2 regions of the Anoxybacillus eryuanensis genome follow, and region 1 is predicted to be linked to the other one. Evidence: riboswitches for the same ligand, from Rfam matches in the RefSeq annotation. Region 1 holds a riboswitch; the other holds the start of a gene.
What was found. A riboswitch is a leader RNA that binds a small molecule or an ion and turns the genes downstream of it on or off. The one in region 1 is predicted to bind thiamine pyrophosphate.
Positions count from the first base shown of each region.

Region 1 (21,694 bases):
TACATGCTAACTCCTGCAAAGAGGTAAGCCCGCGCGGCTTTATTCCTTCTTTACAGTTCGTCTCGTATATATGACCGAAAATGACGTAATCGGCTCCTTCGTTTTCCGCTTGTTTCGCTTCTGCAAACGTATGAACAGATTGACCGACGCGCAAAAACGGAAACCGTTCTTTAATTTGTTTTACCGACAAACTATGATAGGCGAGCTGAACGCCGCCAACGCCATAAACGACAGCGACGTCCACCCGATCATTGACGACAATTTTTTGCGCCGGCACACTTGCTTCAAGCAATTTTTCCACGATGATGCCAACCTCTTTTGCCGCACGATGTTTTTCGCGAACATGAATGTAATCGACATATGAATGAACGAGCGATGAAATATGAACAAATGTTTCTATCGACTGATTGCCTGTTGAAATGAGATGAAGTTCTTTCATCTTACCGCACATCCTTGATCGCGACGTACGGAAACGCACCTGCCATGTAATAGCCAACAGCGACAATGACACACATGACGACAAATAAATACACATCATATTTTCCGAGCGTCACTTCATAATAAAACGTCCGTGTCCGCTCACTCGTAAACCCTTTTGCTTCCATCGCCACCGCAATACGTTGGGCGCGACGAATGCTTTGCGATAAAAGCGGAATCGCATACCGTTTCACGAGTTCAAGTTTGCCGCGAAATCCTTTCGCTTTTGCCGCTCGCCGCACTTTTAACGCTTGATGTACCGTTTGAAATTCTTCTAACATGATCGGTAATAAACGAACAGCTGCTAAAAAACTATACGCATATTTTGGTTTCAATTTCGCTTGTTGCATGAGTGAATAAAATAAAAGAACGGGCTTTGTCGTGAGCGCAAACATTAACCCAAAAATCGCAAACAAAAGCGTACGAAATCCGAGATGAACACCGCGATAAAAACTTTCTTCTGTAATATGAACAAGCCCCCAGCGAAACCACGTCGTCTCTCCCTTTCCAAACAAAATCATCGACGACGACGTAGAAATGAAAATAAATAAAAACGGGACGAAAAATAAAAGTACATGCTTCATCCGATAACCGCTAAACAACATAAATAACGCGATAAACCCAATCGTCCAATTGATGAGCACATTCGGATTATGGACAAAAACAATCACAACAAACATCGGCAAAAATAACAATAATTTCGCTGTCGGATTTGTTTGATGCAACCATGTTTCTTTATATTCGATATTCCATCTCATCCCATTCCACCTCGCACCAACATACGAGGAGCGATCGGTTCATCAGCAACAAGCTTTCCGTTGTCAATAACCCATCGTCTCGTTGCAAATTGGGACACGATGCGCTCATCGTGCGTCACCATGACAATCGCCTTTCCTTGTTGTCGATACGCTTCAAGCCATTCGAGCAACGCAAACGTATTTTTTGCATCTTGCCCGAACGTCGGTTCATCAAGAAGCAATATGCGATGACGCTCCGTTACTGAAGCGGCAACACTTAGTCGCCGCTTTTGCCCCATTGACAATTGATATGGATGCAAATGCCGTTGCGCGCTTAAATGAAAGCGCTCAAGCAATCGCTCGACTTCCTCAGCTACTTCATGCTCTGAACGTTTTTCAAGACGAAGCGAATAAGCTAGCTCATCATCAACACGATTTGCGATAAATTGAAATTCTGGGTTTTGAAAAACAAAGGCAATGTGATCATACAACAACTCGGCATTTGTTAACGGCTGTTGTTGCCAGTATATATCGCCTTCTGTTCGAATGAGTTTCATCAAGCTTTGTAGCAACGTACTTTTGCCGGCGCCGTTTTCACCTGTAATCGCAATCCATTCGCCCGCATAAATCTTTAACTCGTCGACCGCTATTTTTTCTTCTTTTTGTCGAAAACCGCGGAGCGATTGTACATGTAACAGAACATCCGCCTGCACATAAGGTTGTTGCGCCGTTTTTGGCTTTTCATACGTTTCCCACACGTTCGGATACCAAACGCCTTGTTCAGCAATAAACGAACGATACGTTGAAAAAATTTCATTCGTTGAACCGTCAGCGATAATCTCACCATGTTCATTAAATAAAATGATGCGTTCAACAAAATCAAGAACATGATCAATTTTATGTTCGACGATCACAACCGTTCGGTCCTCCGCCACTTCTTTTAACGTTTCCCATACCGTTTTTGTGCCTTCTTCATCAAGAAGTGCTGTCGGTTCGTCTAAACATAGCACATCAGGTTCAAGCGCTAAAACCGATGCAATCGCCAATCGCTGTTTCATTCCACCTGATAACGTTTGAATCGGCACATGAACGTGTGGAAGGCGAAGGCGCACACGTTGAAGCATGTGCGCGATTTTTTCTTTCATCTCCGCACGAGGCACACCGAGATTTTCGAGCACAAACGCCATTTCTTCATCAACATACGGCATGCAAAACTGCGCATCGGGATCTTGAAATACATAACCTACACGATTTGGAATGTGAAGCGCTTTTGCTTTCATCGGCACATCGATCGAGCGCGGAATAATGCCTGCCATCACTTGCAAAAGCGTGGACTTTCCGCACCCTGACGGACCTAAAAGTAACACTTTTTCTCCTTTTTTAATCGAAAGCGATACATCGGTAAATAACCGCTTTTCTGCCCCCGGAAATTTTAATCGCAATTGTTCGATATGAATCAATGACGTCACCTTCTATTTATCAAGCGAGTCGTAATCTTCTTTTGTCGTCGGGCGCAACAGTTGCGTCACACCTGTCGCTTCGAGCGCTTTTACAAGCGAATAAGCAAATACGCCAGCAATGATAATCGCTCCAACGAAACGCGCACCGATAAATAACGTTAAATTCCACCATGCTAATTGGTCAATATATCCTTTATAAAAATCAAGAACGAGGGAAGCGATCGTCGAACCAACAGCGGCAAGCGATACAACTGCCACATCAAAACGTTTATAACGGAAAGCAGCGAATACAAGCTCAGCAAGCAATCCTTGCACAAAACCGTAAAATAGCACTTCTAGTCCCCATTCGGAACCAGCTAAAAACTCCCCTGATGCAGCCGCGACTTCCGCAAGCAACGCCACCCCTGGCTTACGAATCAATAAATACGCAACAGTTGCGGCAATAAACCACATCCCATAAATAAGTTGATCGAGATGAAGCCCAAGCGGTTTTACTGCATAGTAAAGCGGTCCCCACACTTTATACACAATACCAAACACAATAGCCACCACAACAGTCGTTAATACGTCTGTTAATTTAAGCCCTTTCGTTTGCATAAACATCCTCCTCTTCAATTGGCCAACGTTCTAATTTGTACGCCATGTCCCAAAATAAATATTCATACTGACTGCTGATCCAAAAATGTTGCTTCATTCGCTCCAACTCTTTTTCACTTACCGTTTTCGCAATGTCATTTAAGCGCGCAATTTGTTGTTCGACAAGCTGTCTAAACCAATCGGAGCCATACGCTTCAATCCATTTCGCATAAATCGGATGATTCGGCTGGCAATGCTTTAACCTCTCACCAATTTCGTAATACAACCAATAGCACGGTAAAATAGCCGCTAATACATCGCCAAAGTGTCCCGCAAACGCTGCCCGATACATATGTGACGTGTATGCATACGCGGTTGGTGCAGGAACAAATGACGCCTTTTCCTCTTCTGTAATACCGAGCTCTTTCATAAATGTTTCATGTAGACGAAGCTCAGCTTCATACGTATTTTGCGCATGATTCGCCATGCTTGCGGTCGTTTGTAAATCATCCGCCATCGCTCCGCCAAGCGCTTGCACTTTCGCAAAGTGTGTCAAATAATATGAATCTTGTAATACATAATACCGGAAACAACGTAAATCAAGCGTTCCTTCTCCGAGCTCTTTCACAAACGGATGATGAAAGCTCGCTTCCCAAATCGGATCGACAGCTTTGCGCAACTGTTCTGAAAACAACATTTCCTCTCCCCCTTAAGAAAAATAAAAAACCACTTTCTTTTGCGCAAAGAAAGTGGTTGTAAACGATGGAAATTGACATATAGACACACTTCGCACCGTCTCCACTTCCCTACGCTGGTATGATCCAGATCAGGTTCTAAGGGTCTCAAAGGCACACTTTGATCTCAGCCTATCTAAAGGCCCCCCTAGTGGAATACATTTGTATCATTCACTTTGTCACTAATATTAGCATATTTCATTGAATTGTCAAATATTTTTATCCATATTTGCGCGCATCGTTTTCTTCCTGTATGCTAAAGTAGCGAATATATAGTCAGGAGTGGGATGTATGGCAAATGTATTTTTAAAGCGAAAAAGAAAAAAGCGGCTCGAGCTTGGACATCCGTGGGTGTTTCAAAGCGAAGTCGATTATATTGAAGGAGATTTTGAACCGGGTGATTTCGTCAACGTATATAACCACCAACGTCACTTTTTAGCGAAAGGATATATTAACCCAAAATCACAAATGATCGTGCGCGTGCTGACGCAAAATCCAAACGATGAATTAGATGCGCAATTTTTTATGAACCGCATTCGTCAAGCGTGGGCGTATCGCGAGCGCATGATTCCGGGCGTTCGTTCATGTCGCGCCGTTTATGGTGAAGCCGATTTTTTACCTGGGCTCATTGTCGATAAATACGAAGATGTGCTCGTTGTGCAAATTTTATCGCTTGGCATGGAAAAAAGAAAAGAATGGATTTTACAAGCACTTCTTGACGTTTTTCAACCGAAAGCGATTTATTTACGCAACGACGTCCACGTGCGCGAATTAGAAGGATTAAAACAAGAAAAAGGATTTTGGTACGGTACGTGCGATACGAACGTACAAATTGAAGAAAACGGCGTGAAATATATTGTCGACATTGAAAACGGGCAAAAAACAGGGTTTTTCTTCGATCAACGTCAAAATCGTGCTGCGATCAAGCCGCTTATTACAAGCGAATCGACCGTGCTCGATTGCTTTACACATACAGGTTCATTTATGTTAAACGCCTGCTTATATGGGGCAAAACATGTGACCGCTGTCGATATTTCCGAACACGCCATTGAAACTGCAAAGCGAAACGCCGAGTTAAACGGATTTACAAACGTCGATTTCGTCGTTGCAAACGCGTTTGACTATTTACGTGAATGTGTGCATGAGGGAAAAAAATGGGACGTTGTCATTATTGACCCACCAGCGTTTGCAAAATCCGCTCATGCGGTGCCAAAGGCGCTTGCTGGCTATAAAGACATTAATTTAAACGGCTTAAAGCTCGTCAAAGACGGCGGCTTTTTCGTGACGGCAAGCTGCTCGTACCATGTGCATCCTGATATGTTTCAAGCAATGGTTGCGGAAGCCGCGTTTGATGCAAAGAAAATTTTACGTCAAATTCATTGGAGCGGTGCAGGGTATGACCATCCGAAACTGCTTGCGGCTGATGAAGGAGATTATTTGAAGTTTGCCATTTATGAAGTACATTCTCGTAAGTAACAGGTTGGTGCACGCCAACCTGTTTTAAAATGGACAAAATCTCGATGCACACATCTCGTAAAAGTGAGATATACTATAATTGAAAACGCTTTCTTTTTGTGAGGTGATTACGATGGCATTGAAAACGATTTGCCCAAAATGTTTTGGGAAAAAGAAAATAAAAGTTTGTTTGTCGCTTTATAAAACATGTTCGACTTGCAACGGAACAGGAAAAATTCAACAATCGTCAACAAAACGAATTAGTTAAAAAGCACTTCGCACCAACCATTGATGCGAAGTGCTTTTTGTTTATGCCACCGATTTTCGTTGTTTCGCTTTCGCTTGTGCACGTAAAATTTTCACAGATAAATAAATACCCGTCCCTGTTAAAATGATAATGGAAATGGCAGCTGCATCGATGATGAGACGATTCCAAATCCCAAGTTTCCCAACATGAATCGCACGGACAAACGAGGCGAATTTGTTCACTTCTTTTTTCACAACTGTACCGTCTGGCGCAATCGTCACTAACGTCCCATCTTTATCGTTTAGCCGTACCATATACATCCCATGATTCATCACGACACCAACTTCATCCATTGAAAACGCACCGGATTCACTCGCTTTTTTTACCGCATCGATCATATGTAACTGTGCATGTCCATGTCCATCACCATGCGCATGCTCATGATTTCCATGCGAATGCCCGCCCATTCCCATTAACCAACGCTCTGTTAACAACAATCCTGTCACCGCTTCCAAAAGTAAAAATACAGAACAAATGAGTCCAATCCATAAGTGCAAATTGCGCGTTTTTTTCATTTGTATTCCTCCAACTTCATTCATGTTTTACAAATGTAAATGTAAAATATGAAAATGGGAGAAGTTTGAAAAGTAAGTGAAAGAAATGTGAAATCCCCTTTTCCATATCGGAAAAGGGGATTTCGTTATTTCATCAAATATACGCGCGCTTCATACGGACGCAATGTAAAGCGTGTTGCATGTTTATGCGGCTTCACATCGTAGTTTGCTAGCACCAATTGCTCGCTATTTAATTTCAACGAATCATAGCGATACATCGTTTTACGGTCTGTTAAGTTCACGATGACGATCGCTTTTTCTTCGCCGAGTGTACGCGTATATGCATAAATCGCTTTATGATTTTCTAATATTAAATCATATGTTCCGTAAACAAATACTTCATGTTGTTTTCTTAGTTGGATCATGCGCTTGTAAAAGTTTAGTACAGAGTTCGGTTCGTTTAACTGCTTTTTGACGTTAATTTGTTTATAATTTTCATTCACACCAATCCACGGTGTTCCAGTCGTAAATCCGGCATTTTCTTCATCCGACCATTGCATCGGTGTGCGTGAATTATCGCGGCCGTTTTTCCAAATCCATTGCATCACTTCTTCGTGTGAACGACCTTTAGCTCGCTCAATGCGATAATAATTTTTAATAGCGACATCGTCATATTCATCAATCGTTTCAAACCGCACATTCGTCATGCCGATTTCTTGTCCTTGGTAAATAAACGGTGTCCCTTGCATGAGAAAATATAATGCCCCTAACGCTTTGGCGCTTTCAACAAGATATTGTTCATCATTTCCCCATGTCGATACGGAACGCGGCTGGTCATGATTTTCAAGAAATAGCGCATTCCACCCAACACCTTCTAATCCCTTCTGCCATTTTGTTAATACCCGCTTTAATTTCCGAACATCAACACCGCCATCTGTTCCTTTTTGCCAAAGTCCAAGATGTTCAAACTGAAAAATCATATTAAAAATGCCATTTTCTTCACCGACCCAATCTTCTGCTTCCTCGACCGTTACTCCGTTCGCTTCGCCGACTGTCATAATGTCATAACGCGCAAACGTTTGCGCTTTGAGTTCACGAAGATAGTCCATGATCCCTTCTTGATTCATATGTCCATCAAACGAAGGGACATAGTCAAGTCCTTTTGGATTTGGTAGATCAGGGAGTCCTTCTTTTTTCTTAATATGTGAAATTGCATCAACACGGAACCCATCAATGCCTTTATCAAGCCACCAGTTAATCATATCATATAACGCGCGACGAACATCTTCATTTTCCCAATTTAAATCCGGTTGCTTCGTCGCAAACACGTGCAAATAATATTGATCGGTTTGTTCATCATACTCCCACGCTGAACCGCCAAAAATGCTTTCCCAGTTGTTTGGCTCTTTGCCGTTTTTCCCATCGCGCCAAATGTACCAATCGCGCTTTGGATTGTCGCGTGATGAGCGCGATTCAATAAACCATGGATGCTCATCGCTCGTATGGTTAATAACAAGATCTAAAATGACTTTCATGTCGCGTTTATGAATTTCTTCAAGCAACTGATCGAAATCTTCCATCGTTCCAAACTGTTCCATAATGTCTTGATAATCGCTAATGTCATAGCCATTATCTGCATTTGGCGATTTATAAATCGGACAAATCCATATGACATCGATTCCAAGGTCTTTTAAATAGTCAAGCTTTTGGATAATCCCTTGTAAATCACCAATCCCGTCTCCATTTGAATCCATAAAGCTTCTTGGATATATTTGATATGCAATCGCTTCTTTCCACCAAGCTCTTTTCACATGAAATCCTCCTCAATTGACTCAAAATAAATCGCTTTCAATGATTATTACTCTTTCATGTTAATATACAAATTGCTTTGTTTAAAGAGGAAGTTGCACTTTTTCATAAAAAATTTCGTTTTATCTGTGCAAACGTTTCACTTTTTTATATTATAAAAGTAAACGACCGCTTTGGCGATCGTTTGCTTTTATATTTATTCCATTGGAGCCGTTTTATTGTGCGTACGAGAAATTGTAATGCGGCCGATGAACATTGCAAAAACAAAACCGATGCCAACAAAAATTAACCCATATAAAAACACATCGCTTAACGCATCAACGAGCGTTTGTTTTAATACAGGTACAAACATTTGTTGCATTTGTTGTGGAATGTTTTTTAACGTATCCGGATTTAAAATGACTGAATATACACTTTGTGGATTCGATTCAACGAGTTGTTTAAATGAATCCGTCATCGCATGCGCTTGTGCTGGTAATTTCTCTAACAGCGGAAGAAACTTCGCTTCTAATAAATCTTTCGAACGATGGTTCATAATCGCTCCTAACAACGTTGCCCCAAACGTTCCACCAATTTGACGGAAAAATTGACTCGATGATGTCACAATACCGAGCTGCGATTTTGGAAATACTTCTTGTAACGCTAATGTAATGACCGGATTGACAAATCCTAGTCCAAAACCGAGCGTTGCCATAAATAACATCGCGGTCCACTTATTCGTATCGACGTTCATCGTTGACAATAAGAAAAAGCCGAGCGCCACAAGCACCATTCCGACAATGACTTGCGGACGAACGCCAATTTTTTGTACAAGTCGTCCGCCGATCATGCTTGCAATAATGAGCGCAAACATCATCGGAAACATCATCGTTCCTGATTCGGATGGGCTCATGCCGATAATGCCTTGCATAAAGAGTGGCACGAACATAATTGCTCCAAACATACCGACAGACATAAAAAAGCCGACACTATTAAGCACAACAAATGTTTTATTTTTTAATAAATGCATTGGCATAATTGGCTCTTCTGCTTTTCGTTCAACAAATACAAATAAGCTAAAAAAAACGACAGAGCTAGCTAATAAAGAAATGATTTGCCACGATATCCAATCGTATTTATCGCCACCAAACGTTAAAGCAAGCAATAACGAAACAACCGCGACAACCATTGTAAACATGCCGGCTAAATCAAGCTTTACTCGCTCAACTATACGATGATTATGCAAACCGATTGAAATGAGCACAATCGCCAACACACCAACAGGAAGGTTAATATAAAACACCCAGCGCCAATTTAACGAATCAACAATCCATCCACCGACTTGCGGACCGAGAATAGATGCCAAGCCAAATACGCCACCGAACACACCTTGCCATTTTGCGCGCTCTGCTCCTGTAAACAAATCACCGATGACAATCATCGCCATCGGCATCATAATGCCTCCCCCAATGCCTTGAATGGCGCGGAAAATAATGAGCTGAGTCATCGTATCCGCCATGCCACATAACGCTGAACCAATAATAAAAATCGCTAATCCTGAAACATAGATCGACTTTCGCCCAAATAAGTCAGCAAGTTTCCCTGCAATCGGGACAATCGTTGTTGATGTGAGCATGTATGCGGTTGTTAGCCATGCCATCATACTTAATCCACCAAGCTCGCCAACAATGCGAGGCAACGCTGTGCCAACGATCGTGCCATCGAGTGCCCCAAACAACATCGCCACAAGTAATCCGGTAATTAAAATACCTCGTTTTTGTTGTATATTTGCAATACTTGTTTGTATCGCTGCTTGTTCTTTCATATATCTCACTTCTCCTCTTTCTCATTTATCGCAGCAATTTTTTCGATAATATAGACAAACTGTTCAAGTTCATCGAATTGTAATTGGCTTAAATAACGCTCAATAATTTTTCTTCGCTCCGCCCGTGCATGTTGAAGCATTTCTTTCCCCTTTTCAGACAATTGTACATACACGACGCGACGATCTTCGTCATCTCGTTCGCGTAATACAAATCCGCTTTTATATAAGCGATCAATCATTGTCGTAATGGCGCTCGGTTTGACAAACATTTCGTCCGCCAATTCGCTCACTGTACATTTCCCACGCTTCGACAACAAGTTTAAAATAAAAAACTGCGGTTTCGTTAAGCCAATTTCCTCCTTAGCTAAGTCAGCTGCCAATTTGCGAAGGGCTAACGAAAACGCATGCTCTAATCGTTCAACAAGTGCGGTGAACGGCGTTTGCTCCATACACATCCCACCTTTTTTAACAATATAAATATTTAACATAGTTAAATATACATGAAAGAAAATATAAAGTCAATGAATCATTCTTGACGTATCAAATGATGTGCTCGCTCATACATTGTCATAAGGAGGGAGTGCGATGAAACGAGATGAACAAAAAGCATTAGAAAAAGCCATCGCGGAAATTACGGAAATTGCCGAAGGGTTTGGGCTTGACTTTTATGAAATGCGCTATGAAATTTGCCCAGCTGATATTATTTACACATTTGGAGCATACGGCATGCCGACACGTTTTTCACATTGGAGTTTTGGGAAACAATTTCATAAAATGAAACTTCACTATGATCTTGGATTAAGTAAAATTTACGAGCTTGTCATTAACTCCGATCCGTGCTACGCCTTTTTATTAAATACAAATACGCTTATTCAAAATAAATTAATTGTCGCACACGTCCTTGCTCATAGCGACTTTTTTAAAAATAACGTTCGCTTCAGCAACACAAAACGAGACATGGTCGAAAGCATGGCGGCAACAGCGGAACGAATTAAGCATTATGAGCACGAATACGGGAAACAAGAAGTCGAAAAGTTTTTAGACGCTGTATTAGCCATTCAAGAGCATATTGACCCTTCGCTTCTTCGACCAAAGCTTTCATGGACGATTGCTGATACGGAAATATACGAGGAAGATGATGAAACACCAAAACCGTCGCCATATGACGATTTATGGTCGCTTGATGAAAAGAAAAAAGCACCACAAACGCGAAAAAAACGAAGAAAATTTCCTCCGCAACCAGAAAAAGATTTACTATTGTTTATTGAAGAATATAGCCGTGAGCTTGAAGAATGGCAGCGCGACATTTTAACAATGATGCGTGAAGAAATGCTTTATTTTTGGCCGCAGCTCGAAACGAAAATTATGAACGAAGGCTGGGCAACGTACTGGCATCAACGTATTTTACGTGAAATGGATTTAACGAGCGATGAAGCGATTGAATTTGCTAAATTAAATGCTGGCGTTGTTCAACCTTCCCGAACGGGTATTAATCCGTATTACTTAGGATTGAAAATTTTTGAAGATATTGAAAAGCGTTGGGACAATCCGACAGAAGAAATGAAAAAACTTGGCGTCAAACCAGGTTCAGGACGTGCAAAAATATTTGAAGTACGCGAGCTAGAATCTGACATCTCCTTTTTGCGTAACTATTTAACAAAAGAACTCGTCATGCGAGAAGATATGTATTTGTTCCAAAAACAAGGAAAAGACTATAAAATTGTTGATAAACATTGGGAACACGTGCGCGATCAGCTCGTAAACATGCGCGTCAACGGGGGATTTCCATATATTACAGTCAATGACGGCGACTACATGCGCAACGGGGAGCTATATTTAAAACATTCGTACGAAGGCATTGAACTAGACGTCAAATATTTAGAAAAAGTGCTTCCGTACATTTATCAACTTTGGGGGCGCGCCGTTCATATGGAAACAATCATCGAAAACAAGCAAACGCTGTTCACATACGACGGACGAAACGTACAACGAAAATATATATGAGCTATTGATTAAACAATTAACAAAAAGTTTACATTTTATGTAAACTTTTTGTTCTTTCTCTGAGTAATTACATAAAGCCTGTGTCACAGCATTTATTTAATTAAAATCTTACCTGTGTTCTTAAAACGTTCTATAATGACAAATAGTCGAGAATAGCAATCTTGAATAGTTTTTTCATTCCTAATATTATTGTAAAGTCCTATACCAAAGTATGTATCTCTATAAAATCCTACCACATAGTCCCTCGATTTTATGATGTGAGCGTCTTCATAACTTAATTGGTCATCAAGAAACGCCAAATAGACCTTTTCAGAATCAATAAAAACAAATGGAATAGGGGATTCCCAATAAATTTTAGCATACTGTGGCTCAGCTGCTTCTCTTAAGTATTTTTTGGTGATAAATACACTATCCACCTTTGTAACAAATTTTTTTTGCAAAACGTCTTCCAGTGACATTTGAATGAAAGAAACATTCTTTTCCCTAATCTTAGGAATATCTCCAACAACCCCAATTTTTAGTTCTCGCCCTAAATAAACTGGCGAATGAAAATTTGCTCCCTCATTTGCTTTGTTGATCAAGTACGAAACAGAGAACATTAATATAACTATTATGAATAGTTTTCTCATAAGTCCCTCCTAAATGAATGATAATCAAAACAATTACATTATACCAATAACCATAATTATAAAAAATAGTTTTTTTTTGTATTTTATTTGTTAGTATTATATTAGTTGCTATCCAAATGATAGCTTAAAAACTTAATTTTTTATATGGAGGTAAATAATGAAAAATATCCTAGTTATCAATTTTTTTATTATTCATTTTGTCAAATTTAGCCCCAATCAACAACCAAGTTTATGCAGAAGAAAATAATGATATTAGAAAATTTGTTGAATTAAAGGAGAGCGATGTATTCACTCCTATGACTGATGAAGAATTAGATAAGATTAGGGATTCTGATGAAGACTATCATGTCGAGTTAACATATGAACAAGCTGTTGAGAGAACAGCAGAAATAACTGGAAAATCAGTTGAACAGGTTATGAAAGAAAATCCAAATGTTGAAGCCGAATTTATCGATAAACAGCATGTAATGAAAATCGCTAGTTCAACATGTACTTGGCATGAAACTTCAACTACACACAAAGTTTACAGCTATAATGCCAAATTAATTGTTATAGTAAAAGCTTGCAGGGATGGCTCTTTTGGATGGGTAGATGTTAATACTAAACCAATGTTACAGGAATTTCAAGCAGGAAGTAAGTATTTCCAAGGAACTATACAGGTCGATTTAGAGCCAACTGGTTATTATTACGTTATAAATGGAAGTTTTTACAATAACACTACCGTAACCCATACTGGAACAACAGGTGCTAATACAATTTGGACAGCTACATATACTGTAAGTACAACATCTAATTACTACGGTTCATTATATACAGGTGTTCAGTGGAAGGCTGTCATCTATTAAATACAATGTAACTATATACATCCAAATTGACATTTTAACCTCTGATTTACGCAGTACACCCGATGCGACGCAACACCTCATCCGGGTGTTGTAGAACGTACTGTTCGAAACGAGTAATGGATTGGGCAATGTCGTTTTGATCCTTGTGAAAAACGTTGGCAATCACTTCATCTTTCAACCACTTCCATAGCCGTTCAATTGGGTTCAACTGTGGAGAATACGGTGGCAAAAAGATGAAATGAAACGCATCGCCTTCCTCGCCATCAAGAAAGGCTTGCACCATCTTGGCATGATGAATGCGTGCGTTGTCCAACACAAGCACGAGGAATCGGTCCGTATATTTCTCTTTCAATCGGCGCAAAAAGTCCAGGAACGTTTCGGCATTGGCAGATGAAGCACGATGGAAAACCACATCGCCTTGTTGAACATCGACGGCGCCAAAAATGGAAACGTGGTCATGATGACCATAGCTTGGCACTTGTTTTTGATTCCCTACTTCTGCCCATGTGGTACGTAGCGCTTGATAAGCGCGAACATGTGTCTCATCCACATAAAACAGCATGGCATTCTCGGTAATTAGTTTTTTTTATAAATTCGAGTTCCTTTTGAAAAGCAGCTTGATGTTCTGGATTCGCTTTCACAAGCTTATAAGTCGGACGTGTCCATGACAAACGAAGACGATGCAATAACTTACGAATGCCTTCACGTGACATCGAAACGCCATAGGTATGGATGTAAGATTGTAAAATACGCGTGTTCCATGATGAAGCAATGCCCCAGCCAACATCTACAGGTGTGGTGGTTAACACGAGTTGTCTAATTTCTTGTTGTTGTTCTTCCGTCAGAAAGGGCACGCGACTAGGTGGCAAACGACGATCGAGTAGATGATCGAGCCCACCTTGATTAAAACGTGCAACGTAGAGGACAACGGATTGACGGCACAGATTGACCATTTTGGCCACATCTTTGCCAAGATGACCTTCCATGACAAGACGAACAGCGGTCACCCGAACGCGAAGGGAAGCATCTTTGATTTTCCGTTCTTGTTTCCGAAGGGTTCGAGGCGTCCAGCCGTGATCATTTGTGATTTTTAGACGTTTCATGTCCTTTCCGCTCCTTTTACACATGAGTATTTAGGAGCAGTATAGCCATGAAAAAAGGGGTTCATACAGAAGTCATGGTTTTAAGGTGCATGTATTCATGGTTTTAAGGTGCATGTATATATATAAGTTGTGGTTTTGTTTTAGATGGCAGTATTTGCTCTGCTTGTCATCGTGCCAGTTTGTTCGGTGATAAGAACGGAGTAACTATTCACCCCAATAGTAGTATGTAAAGAAGCGCAACACAAATAGGGCATCCCCGTGATAGAAAATGCACTAAGTGGTAGAAAGAACACGATCTATCGTTTCGCCTGTCAACAGAAGACATAACGAGTCCCACACGTTTTTTTCGTGTTTCGTCAGTGTGGAAACGATGCTTCTTGTGATGCAAAACGACTGGGCGAATGTTTCTTCGCGAAACGTACCCGAAATGTTCTCTTTGACTTTGACCATGCGAAGATCGCGTTCGGCTTGGTTGTTGTCAAAGAGAACATGCACTTCACGTAAGAAACGCAGCGCTTCTTCCTTTCGTTTCTGAAGCCGTCGAACAAAAGCGAGTGCTTTTTTCGGAAGAGGCGTCTTCGTTTCCAATCGGTGCTGTGCTCTTTCTAGCATGCGATCATACACTCGTTCCCATCGTTTCGCTTCTTTTTCGGAAAGTGCATCGTGATGGGCTTCGACGGCTTGTTTGGCGGCTAACAGAAACGTGGTCATGCGCGATGCCCATGTATGCCCTTGTTCGATGAAGCCTTTTAACTCACGCAAATGATGGGCGTGACAAAGGGCATGGGTGGCTTGCGTGTATTTTGGATACGTACCGAACCCATCGTGCATCATCGTTCCTTGATATCGGGGAAGAATCCCAATGTCATCGGTCGCTTTCTTTCCGCGAGAAACGTGAGGAGCCAAGTACGTATATTTCGATGTACACGCAACATGCACCCATGCGAGTTTCCCATCCATGCGCAAACTCGTTTCATCGACATGCAGGATGTTGGATTCAAGTAAGGCGTCTTCGATGATGTCCATATTCGATTCTAGCGCTTCGCGTCCTCGTTTCACCATATTGGCAAGGGTTCCTGTACTGATTGAGTGTTGATATCATGCTTCGATCGTATCACTCAAACGTTTGTAAGGGATCAATTGGATATGGTGCAAATATACAGCGAGCGCCGTGAGCCGTGGACCATATTGCACATGATTCGTGACATGGGATGGGAATTCGGCTTGTTGAACACATCGGCAATGTGGGCAGGATTTCACTTCACGTTCATGTTGTGTCACTTCGATCGTCACGGGAGGGAGATCAAACACTTGACGGACATCGATTTTGAACGGTTTGACCTCACGCAAAGAAGCCCCACATCCTTGACACGCGTTCACACGATGATGTGGATGTTCCACTTGATGGAGCGTCGTTCCTTGATGCCCTTCTTGTCCGCCTGGTTTGTTGCCAGATGGCTTGCGAGAAGAATGGGTGTGAAAACGGTCAGAAGATGGAGGCAAATGGCTATTGGAGCTGTTTTTTTTCGTGCGTGCTTCCAGCTCTTGAACGCGATACTTGAGTTGTTCATTTTCTTTGCGCAGCTGTTTGTTTTCGTGACGCAAATGTTCATTTTCTTGAACGAGTTGATGAATGAGCTGTTTCTGTTGTTGAACTTTGCCGATTAAGCTCTCAACTGTAAATACAGCTTGTTGTACCGTCAACATGCGATTCACCTCCTTGTCTATCAATATTCACATCATAGACAAGAAATACAAAAAATATTCAGCTCACTTTATGATGTGGCTGAATAGTTACATGGCAATGATAAATTAATGTAACTCTCTTACATATATTTTTAAAACCGTATGAATTCACTCAACCAATTAGTAGCTCTTTTATTGAAACTTTTTTCTTTTTTTTCCGTACATACATATAAATAACAAGAAAGGTGGGTTTATATGGGGAAACGTTCAGTTACAGGAATGATCATCGGGACAATGGCTGGTCTTTTTCTTCTTGTCGTTGCATTAACATCATGGTACACCGTCGATGAGTCAGAACAAGCGATTATTTTAACGTTTGGTAAAATCGATGAGGAAGTGACGACACCCGGACTACATTTTAAACTTCCTTGGCCGATTCAAACAGTAGAAACGTTATCGCGCGAAACGTTTAGTTTACAGTTTGGATACAAAGAGGAAAACGGAAAAGTCGTCGCCTCAAACAAAGGGGATACAAAAATGATCACCGGCGATGAAAATATTGTCCTCGCTGATATGGTCGTACAATGGAAAATTACTGACCCTGCGAAATTTCTCTATCGTTCATACGAACCGGAACAAATTTTATATAATGCGACATCTGCTTCTTTACGTAGCGTCATCGGTAGCTCAAAAATTGATGATGCATTAACGTCGGGCAAAGCGAAAATTGAAGCAGATGTGCGCGAGTCACTGACCGCATTAATGAAAAAGTATGATATTGGTATTTCGATTTTAGCTGTGAAGTTACAAGACGTTGACTTGCCAAATGACGAAGTGCGCAAAGCATTTACAAACGTTACTGATGCACGTGAGACGATGAATACAAAAATTAACGAAGCGAATAAATATCGCAACAAACGGACGAAAGAAGCCGAAGGGGAAAAAGACGCCCTCATTTCCCAAGCCGAAGCTGATAAAGTAGCGCGGATTGAAAAAGCACGGGGGGATGTCGCCAAATTTAACGCCTTATACGAAGAATATAAAAACGCGAAAGACATTACAAAACAGCGACTAATGATTGAAACGCTTGAACAAGTCCTACCGTACACGCGCATTTACATTATGAACGACGATGGCAATACGCTAAAATATTTACCAATTCAACCGATCGAAAAACAAACGACGGAGAAAAAGAAAGAACAAGGGAGTGGTAATGAATGACAAACTTCCAAGACGATCAAAACATCATCACCTTGAAAGATAAACTTCCGAAGAAATGGTTTCGGTTTATCATTAGTGGCGGCATTGGACTTATTTTACTTATCGTTATTTTAACAAATATATACATCGTTCATGAAAATGAATATAAAGTCGTACGTCAATTTGGCGAAATTGTTCGCATCGATCAAACGCCCGGATTACGCTTTAAAATTCCTTTTATTCAAAGCGTGACATCATTGCCGAAAGCCCAAATCTTTTATGACGTCGCGGAAGCGGAAATTAATACAAAAGATAAAAAGCGAATTCTCGTCAACCATTACGCCATTTGGGAAATTACAAATCCGAAAGAGATGATTCAAAACGCTCGGACATTGGAAAATGCAGAATCAAAAATGGATGAATTTATTTTCTCCATTGTCCGCACCGAGCTTGGACGGTTAAATTACGATGAAATTATTAATGATGAGAAGTCATCACGCGGCAGCTTAAACGATGAAGTAACTGCAAAAGTAAACGAGCTGTTACAACAAGACCGTTACGGTATTCGTGTCGTCGATGTACGCATGAAACGCATTGACTTGCCGGAGGAAAACGAACAGTCTGTTTATAAACGCATGATTTCTGAACGCGAATCAAAAGCGCAAGAATATTTATCAATGGGAGATGCTCAAAAACAGCGTATTATTGCTCAAACAGACCGCGAAGTAAAAGAAATGCTCGCCAAAGCGCAAGCGGATGCTGAACGTATTCGCGCAGCAGGCGAACAAGAAGCAGCGCGTATTTATAACGAAACATTTGCAAAGGATGCTGAATTTTATTCGTTTTACCGTACGCTCGAATCGTATAAAACGACGATCGGCGAAGATACGGTCGTCATTTTACCAGCCGATTCACCTTACGCGAAATGGCTATTGGGGCAAACGCGCTGAACTTTCAGCGCGTTTCGTGCTCAAGTAGCCATTTTTTTCGCTCTATTCCCCACGCGTATCCACCAAGTTCTCCACCCGTGCGAATGACACGGTGACAAGGAATGACGATCGTGATCGGATTGTTACCGACAGCATTGCCAACGGCTCGCACCGCTTTCGGTTGACCAATTTGTTTGGCAATATAAGCATATGAAACCGTTTGTCCATAGGGAATCGTTTGTAACGCTTCCCATACACGCATTTGAAACGGTGTGCCACTCACCCGTAACGGAATCGAAAACGACGTTCGCTTCTTTTGGAAATATTGTTCAATTTCTTCTAGCGATTGCATGAGGGGCTCCGCCACTTTTTCGTTCTGATCTCCACCTTGTTCAACGACATCAATCCGCTCAATTCCGTCATTCGTTCCAACGATTTGTAACCAACCGATCGGTGATTCATAATACACAACGTGTTTATTCATGTCCAACTCTCCTCTGCCAAATCGCACAACATTTACAGCGAGAAAAATGACCGTTTTTTCATAAACTACATATAGCTCCTCACGATAAGGAGGGTTTGCAGTGCATACAGCCGATTACGACAAGGCGCTTTATTATACGTACCGATCGGAATGGGATCATTTACTCATTCTTATGGTACGCACAAAAGACGATTTACTTTCAAAAAAAATTGAACAGTTTCTTCATGCATACAACTTCGAAAAAGATTATACTGTCGTCCAAAAGCGATTGAACGCATTGTTACGTTACATCGATCATGCGTTAGACGTATATGAACAAGAGCCGACGCTTACGATGGAATATAATTAGAGCGAAAGGGATGATCTCCTTTCGCTTTTTATATGACGGGATACGTTTGAATGAGCGGATGTAATACAATTTCATCCACTAACATATGTTTCGGGGCACTCGCCATATAAACGACCGCTTCAGCAACGTCTTCTGCCTTCAGCCATTCTGCTTTTTCAGGCAATCCTTGCGTAGAGTTGGCGAAGTATGTATCAACCATTCCAGGATTAATTGTACCAACGCGAATGCCGTATGAACGCACTTCTTGTGCTACACTTCCCGAAAATCCTTGAACGGCATATTTCGTCGCTGTATATGCGGAACCGTTCGCAATCGTATACCGACCAACGTCAGACGAAATCGTAATAATCGTTCCCGAACGTTGCTTTTTCATGTGTGGAAGGACGGCTTTTGTCCCAATAAATACCCCTTGTACATTTACTTCAAATAGTCGCTTCCATTCTTCGACTGTCGTTTCCTCTACAGGTTTAAATACACCGATACCCGCATTATTCACAAGTAAATCAATGCGGCCGAATGTAGCGATGGTCGCTTCGACCACTTCGTTCATTTGTTGCTCGTTTGATACGTCCGCTTGAAACGTTTTTACGTCTTTTAATTGCTCGTTGACGCGGTGAATATCCGGGGAGCTGCCAATTAATACGAGCTTCATTCCTTGCTCTGCCAACTTATGTGCAATCGCTAAACCAATCCCGCGCGATGCACCTGTCACAATAGCCACTTGTCCTTGTAACAAATGAAAATCACCCTTTCTACGTTGTCGATTCTATGTTACTCGTTCCTCATTTAAAAAACAACTGATAAGGCATTATACCTTATCAGCCGTTAACACATATACTCGCTCCATGACCGCTGTTTCTAATTGCTCTAACTGTTGCTTCGCTTCGGCGAGCGTTCGCCCTTTGACACCAAAATAAAATTTCATTTTTGGCTCTGTGCCAGACGGACGCGCACAAAACCATGATCCATCTTCTAGCACATATTTTAAGACGTTCGACTTGGGTAGATGGATCGTTTCTTTCTTACCCGTATCTGCATATACGCGCTCACTTACCTTATAGTCTTCACGAATCACAACGCGTTGATTAGCAACAACGGCTGGCGGTTCATTACGAAATGTCGCCAGTAGTGCGTCGATTCGCTCCGCCCCCTCTTTTCCTTTCAGTGTGAGTGAACGCAACCCTTCTTGATAATATCCGTATTGTTCAAACAATTGCATCAGCGCCTCATATAAAGATAAGCCTTGCTTTTTGTAAAACGCGCACATTTCAACAGCAAGTAATGCTGCTTGAATCGCATCTTTATCGCGAGCAAAGTCACCAATTAAATAACCGTAACTTTCTTCGTAACCAAACTGGAATATATACTCCCCTGTTTGCTCGTATTGTTTAATTTTTTCACCGATAAATTTAAACCCTGTCAATGTATCCATCGTCTCGATCCCAAATGACTTGGCAATCGCACGACCAAATTCAGATGTGACGATCGTTTTGAACACAACCCCATTTGACGGCAATATCCCTTTTTCTTTCTTTTGTGAAAGAATGTAATGAAGCAACAATCCACCTGTTTGATTGCCCGTTAAAACGACGTATTCCCCTTTGTCATTTTTTACCGCAATCCCTAAACGATCGGCATCAGGATCTGTCGCAATTAACACGTCCCCATCCACTTGTTTTCCAAGCTTAATCGCTAACTCAAACGCTGCGTGCTCTTCTGGATTTGGTGATTGTACGGTTGAAAAATTCGGATCCGGTTGTTCTTGTTCTTTCACAACAAATACGTTTTCATAGCCAAATTCTTTTAGTCCGCGTTGCACAAGCTTATTTGCTGTGCCATGAAGCGGTGTAAAGACAACTTTTACATCGACTTCATGGGAAAGTTCTGGGCGAAGGGAGATCGTTTTTAACTTTTGTATGTATGCATCATCAATCTCTGCACCAATGATTTGAATCAATCCTTTTTCTTTTAATACGTCTTCTTGTTCAACTGCAAGTTCCCATTCATTTTCAATCGCATTGACATGTTCAATGACGACATCAGCAATATGTGGCGGCAACTGTGCACCATCTTCTCCGTATACTTTATAGCCGTTATACTCTGGTGGGTTGTGGCTAGCCGTGATGACAATGCCCGAAAAAGCATGTAAATGTCTTACAGCAAACGAAAGCTCTGGCGTCGGGCGAAGCTCATCAAATACGTACGTTTGAATGCCATGGGTCGCAAGCGTTTTTGCAGCTTCCATCGCAAACTGTTGCGATTTATGGCGCGAATCATAGGCGATTACAACCCCTCGTTTCTTCGCTTCCTCGCCAAATGATTCGATGTACCTCGCTAACCCTGCCGATGCTTTTCGCACCGTATATATGTTCATACGGTTCGTTCCCGGTCCGATTTCCCCACGCATACCTCCTGTACCAAACTCTAACGTTTTATAAAAACAATCTTCTAACAATTTTTCATCTTTCTCTAGTTGTTGTAAGTTTGAACGCAATTCTTCATCTAACTGTGCCTGTTTCCAGCGTTCGTACACCATTTTCCAAGTCATATTTATCCCTCCATATCCGTTGCTCATTGTAACTTATTCTCGTCTTTTTATACAAATTCCTTTT
Region 1 covers NZ_JBPODS010000010.1:51,633-73,326, forward strand. Annotated here, with positions in the region: gene tenI (thiazole tautomerase TenI) at 1-439, opposite strand, end outside; gene HNQ84_RS10275 (energy-coupling factor transporter transmembrane component T family protein) at 441-1,235, opposite strand; gene HNQ84_RS10280 (ABC transporter ATP-binding protein) at 1,232-2,683, opposite strand; gene HNQ84_RS10285 (ECF transporter S component) at 2,687-3,277, opposite strand; gene tenA (thiaminase II) at 3,252-3,947, opposite strand; TPP riboswitch at 4,037-4,144, opposite strand; gene HNQ84_RS10295 (class I SAM-dependent rRNA methyltransferase) at 4,276-5,460, shown strand; gene HNQ84_RS10300 (hypothetical protein) at 5,573-5,707, shown strand; gene HNQ84_RS10305 (PepSY domain-containing protein) at 5,749-6,261, opposite strand; gene HNQ84_RS10310 (glycoside hydrolase family 13 protein) at 6,387-8,051, opposite strand; gene HNQ84_RS10315 (MDR family MFS transporter) at 8,246-9,853, opposite strand; gene HNQ84_RS10320 (MarR family winged helix-turn-helix transcriptional regulator) at 9,859-10,302, opposite strand; gene HNQ84_RS10325 (SpoVR family protein) at 10,439-11,857, shown strand; gene HNQ84_RS10330 (hypothetical protein) at 11,950-12,486, opposite strand; gene HNQ84_RS10335 (hypothetical protein) at 12,783-13,331, shown strand; gene HNQ84_RS10340 (IS630 family transposase) at 13,378-13,893, opposite strand; gene HNQ84_RS10345 (helix-turn-helix domain-containing protein) at 13,874-14,434, opposite strand; partial or broken gene tnpC (IS66 family transposase) at 14,708-16,141, opposite strand; gene hflK (FtsH protease activity modulator HflK) at 16,376-17,341, shown strand; gene hflC (protease modulator HflC) at 17,338-18,270, shown strand; gene HNQ84_RS10365 (methylated-DNA--[protein]-cysteine S-methyltransferase) at 18,275-18,733, opposite strand; gene HNQ84_RS10370 (YhdB family protein) at 18,834-19,082, shown strand; gene HNQ84_RS10375 (SDR family oxidoreductase) at 19,111-19,818, opposite strand; gene HNQ84_RS10380 (phospho-sugar mutase) at 19,891-21,630, opposite strand.

Region 2 (3,423 bases), on a different contig from region 1:
CACCATAATCTACATCGTTGAAGCGGAATTTTCCGCAAGATGTCGTTAAAATAACTGTGTTTTTCGGTAAAGACGTCGCTAATGAACGATAATATTCGCCGCCTTTTCCAGGCGCGTCACAGCCTGCAATGACGAAAAAGCGTTGAATTTTCCCTTCCTTTACAGCTTGAATAATTTCTGGTGCAATTTGAATGACTGTTTCGTGATGGAAACCAGTAACTAATGTTTCATCTGATTCGATATTTGCTTCTGGAAGTTGTAACGCTTTCTCAATCAACGGTGTGAAATCATCATTCTCGATTTTTTGTACATGTTCTAATCCGGCTACATCGTATGAAAACATGCGGTCAGCATACGAGCCTTTAATCGGCATCACACAGTTTGTTGTCGCTAAAATGGCGCCAGGGAATTTTTCAAATAAACGACGTTGGTCGTACCATGCTTTTCCGACGTTTCCTTTTAAATGTTTATATTTTTTCAATTGCGGATAGCCGTGCGCAGGCAACATTTCGGAATGCGTGTAAATGTTAATTCCTTTGCCTTCTGTTTGTTTCAATAACTGTTCAAGTGCAAATAAGTTATGTCCTGTAACGAGAATACATTTTCCTTCAATTTTATTTTGTGTTACGCGAACAGGTTGAGGAATGCCAAGGCGTTCTGTATGTGCCCGATCGAGCAGTTCCATGACACGAATAGCAGCTTTTCCGACTTTCATCGCCATATCTAAATGTTCTTGAACGTTAAAGTTGGAGTTTGTTAGTGTCATATACAACGCTTCATGCGTTGTTGTGTCAACAAATGGATCTGTATATCCGAGTTGATGAGCATGCGTGCGATATGCAGCAATTCCTTTTAGCGCAAATACAATCGTATCTTGTAAGCTTGCAATCGTTTCATCTTTTCCGCAAACACCGACGACTGTGCATCCCCCTGTTGGCGTTTGTTCGCATTGATGACAAAACATGATAACCCCTCCTTTTCTTATTAACACTTTAACAATAGGGGAAAATCACCGTAGCGTAAGTGATGTATATCACACATCTATATAAAAATGTGAACGAAAATTGACAATGTTTTATATTGAATAACGAGAAAAAATATATTAAAATGGAAGAAAATAAAATCAATCAAGCTACTAGGGGTGCCGGATGGCGATGGCTGAGAGGAAAACGCGCAATCAGTTTTCCAACCCTTTGAACCTGATCTGGTTTGTACCAGCGGAGGGAAGTAGGCTATGTTTTGTAAGTACAAACTAGTCGATTCTGTCCGACTAGTTTTTATTTTTTTAAGGGGGAATACACGATGAATGTTGGACAATGGTTAACGCGCGTCAGAGAGGAGTCGCCACTTGTACATAATATGACGAATGTTGTTGTGACAAATTTTGTTGCTAACGGTTTGCTTGCATTAGGTGCGTCTCCGGTGATGGCTTATGCAAAAGAAGAAGTAGCCGATATGGTTCGTTTAGCACGTGCTCTTGTATTAAACATTGGTACATTAAACGAAACAGATGTAGAAGCGATGGTTATTGCCGGAAAAGCGGCAAACGAAGCAAATGTTCCCGTTGTTTTCGATCCTGTCGGAGCAGGTGCGACAACATATCGTACGGAAACAGCCCAACGTATATTACGCGAAGTCAACGTTACCATTTTACGTGGAAATGCATCCGAAATCGCAAGTATTGTTGGAGAACAAGCAAGTACAAAAGGGGTAGATGCAGGAGATGTTCAAGGCGATCTCGAGCATGTAGCCAAAAAAGCAGCGCGTATGTTTCGTTGTACAGTTGTTGTGACTGGGAAAGATGATGTGGTGACAGATGGAGAAAAAGTAATGATCGTCTCAAACGGTGATGCCATGTTAACGAAGGTGACAGGAACAGGCTGTTTATTAAGCTCGGTGTTAGGTGCATTTGCTAGTGTAGGAGAAAATGTGATGATGTCATCTGTCGCTGCGCTTGCTTATTACGGTATAGCAGCTGAAAAAGCAGCGAAACATGCCAAAGCGCCAGGTAGCTTTCAAATAGCATTTTTAAATGCTTTATACGAGACGACAGCAGAAGAAGTGAATGAATACGCACACATTCGAGGGGAATAAATGATGAAACATATGTTATCGTTATATTTCGTGATGGGAAGCGTCGATTGTACGAAAAATCCGCTTGTCGTGCTTGACGAAGCGATTGAAGGCGGCATTACGATGTTTCAGTTTCGCGAAAAAGGAAAAGGAGCGCTTACAGGACTTGAAAAATATCGCTTAGCTGAGCAATTGTTTGAGCGATGCCGCGCTCGTAACATTCCGTTTATTGTGAATGATGATGTGGATTTAGCGCTTGCTTTACAAGCAGACGGTGTTCATGTCGGACAAGAGGATGAAGCGGCAGAACGAGTTCGTGATCGCATAGGGGATAAATATTTAGGGGTATCCGTTCATAACTTGACTGAAGTAAAAAAAGCGCTTGCTGCTCACGCCGATTATGTCGGGCTAGGTCCCATTTTCCCAACCGTTTCAAAAGACGATGCAAAGCAAGCATGTGGACTGACGATGATTGAACATATTCGTGCGCACGAAAAACATGTTCCACTCGTTGCGATTGGTGGAATTACAGAACAAACAGCGGAACAAGTCATCAAAGCGGGGGCAGATGGAATTGCCGTCATTTCTGCCATTTGCCGTGCTGAGCATATTTGTGAACAAACAAAACGACTATATGAGATTGTCATGCGTACAAAACAAGAAGGCGACAGGTAATGTCGTCTTTTTCTATTTTTTTTGTGCAGGATTTTACTCACATATGTCGAAAAAAACAGCGAACATACGAAAGAAGGAGATGGGAAAGATGGAACATATCGTATTGTCATATGAAGATCGAGTTGCAACAATTGAGTTGAATCGTCCAGATGCGCTGAACGCTTTAAACGAGAAAATGTTAACAGAGTTGCTACAGGCGTTAAAGGAAGTTGAAAAAAGTGAGGCAGATATTGTCATTATCCGCGGTCGTGGGAAAGGGTTTTGTGCAGGTGGCGATATTAAAACGATGTTGCAGTCAACGAATGAACATTCATTCATAGAAGTGATGGAAACGATTAAACAAATTGCAATAACGTTACATCAATTGCCGAAACTAACGATCAGTTACGTGCACGGTGCAGCTGCAGGGTTAGGATTTAGTTTAGCGCTTGCTTGTGACTATGTGATCGCAAACGAACAAGCGCGCGTTGCAATGAATTTTATCGGTATTGGCTTAGTTCCAGATGGTGGGGGGCATTTCTTTTTAAAACGAAAAATTGGTGATGTCAAATCGAAGCAAATCATATGGGAAGGAAAAGTAATGAGTGCACAAGAGGCATATGAAGTGGGACTGATTGATGAAATCGGTGATGAGCAGGCGATTCAACAGAAAGTAACGGAGTGGCTAGCAAAACC
Region 2 covers NZ_JBPODS010000002.1:5,643-9,065, reverse strand. Annotated here, with positions in the region: gene hcp (hydroxylamine reductase) at 1-964, opposite strand, end outside; TPP riboswitch at 1,128-1,243, shown strand; gene thiM (hydroxyethylthiazole kinase) at 1,303-2,094, shown strand; gene thiE (thiamine phosphate synthase) at 2,095-2,748, shown strand; gene HNQ84_RS02445 (enoyl-CoA hydratase) at 2,837-3,423, shown strand, end outside.
Region 2: linked by a shared signal. The riboswitch ahead of thiM (hydroxyethylthiazole kinase) and the one ahead of tenA (thiaminase II) in region 1 are both predicted to bind thiamine pyrophosphate.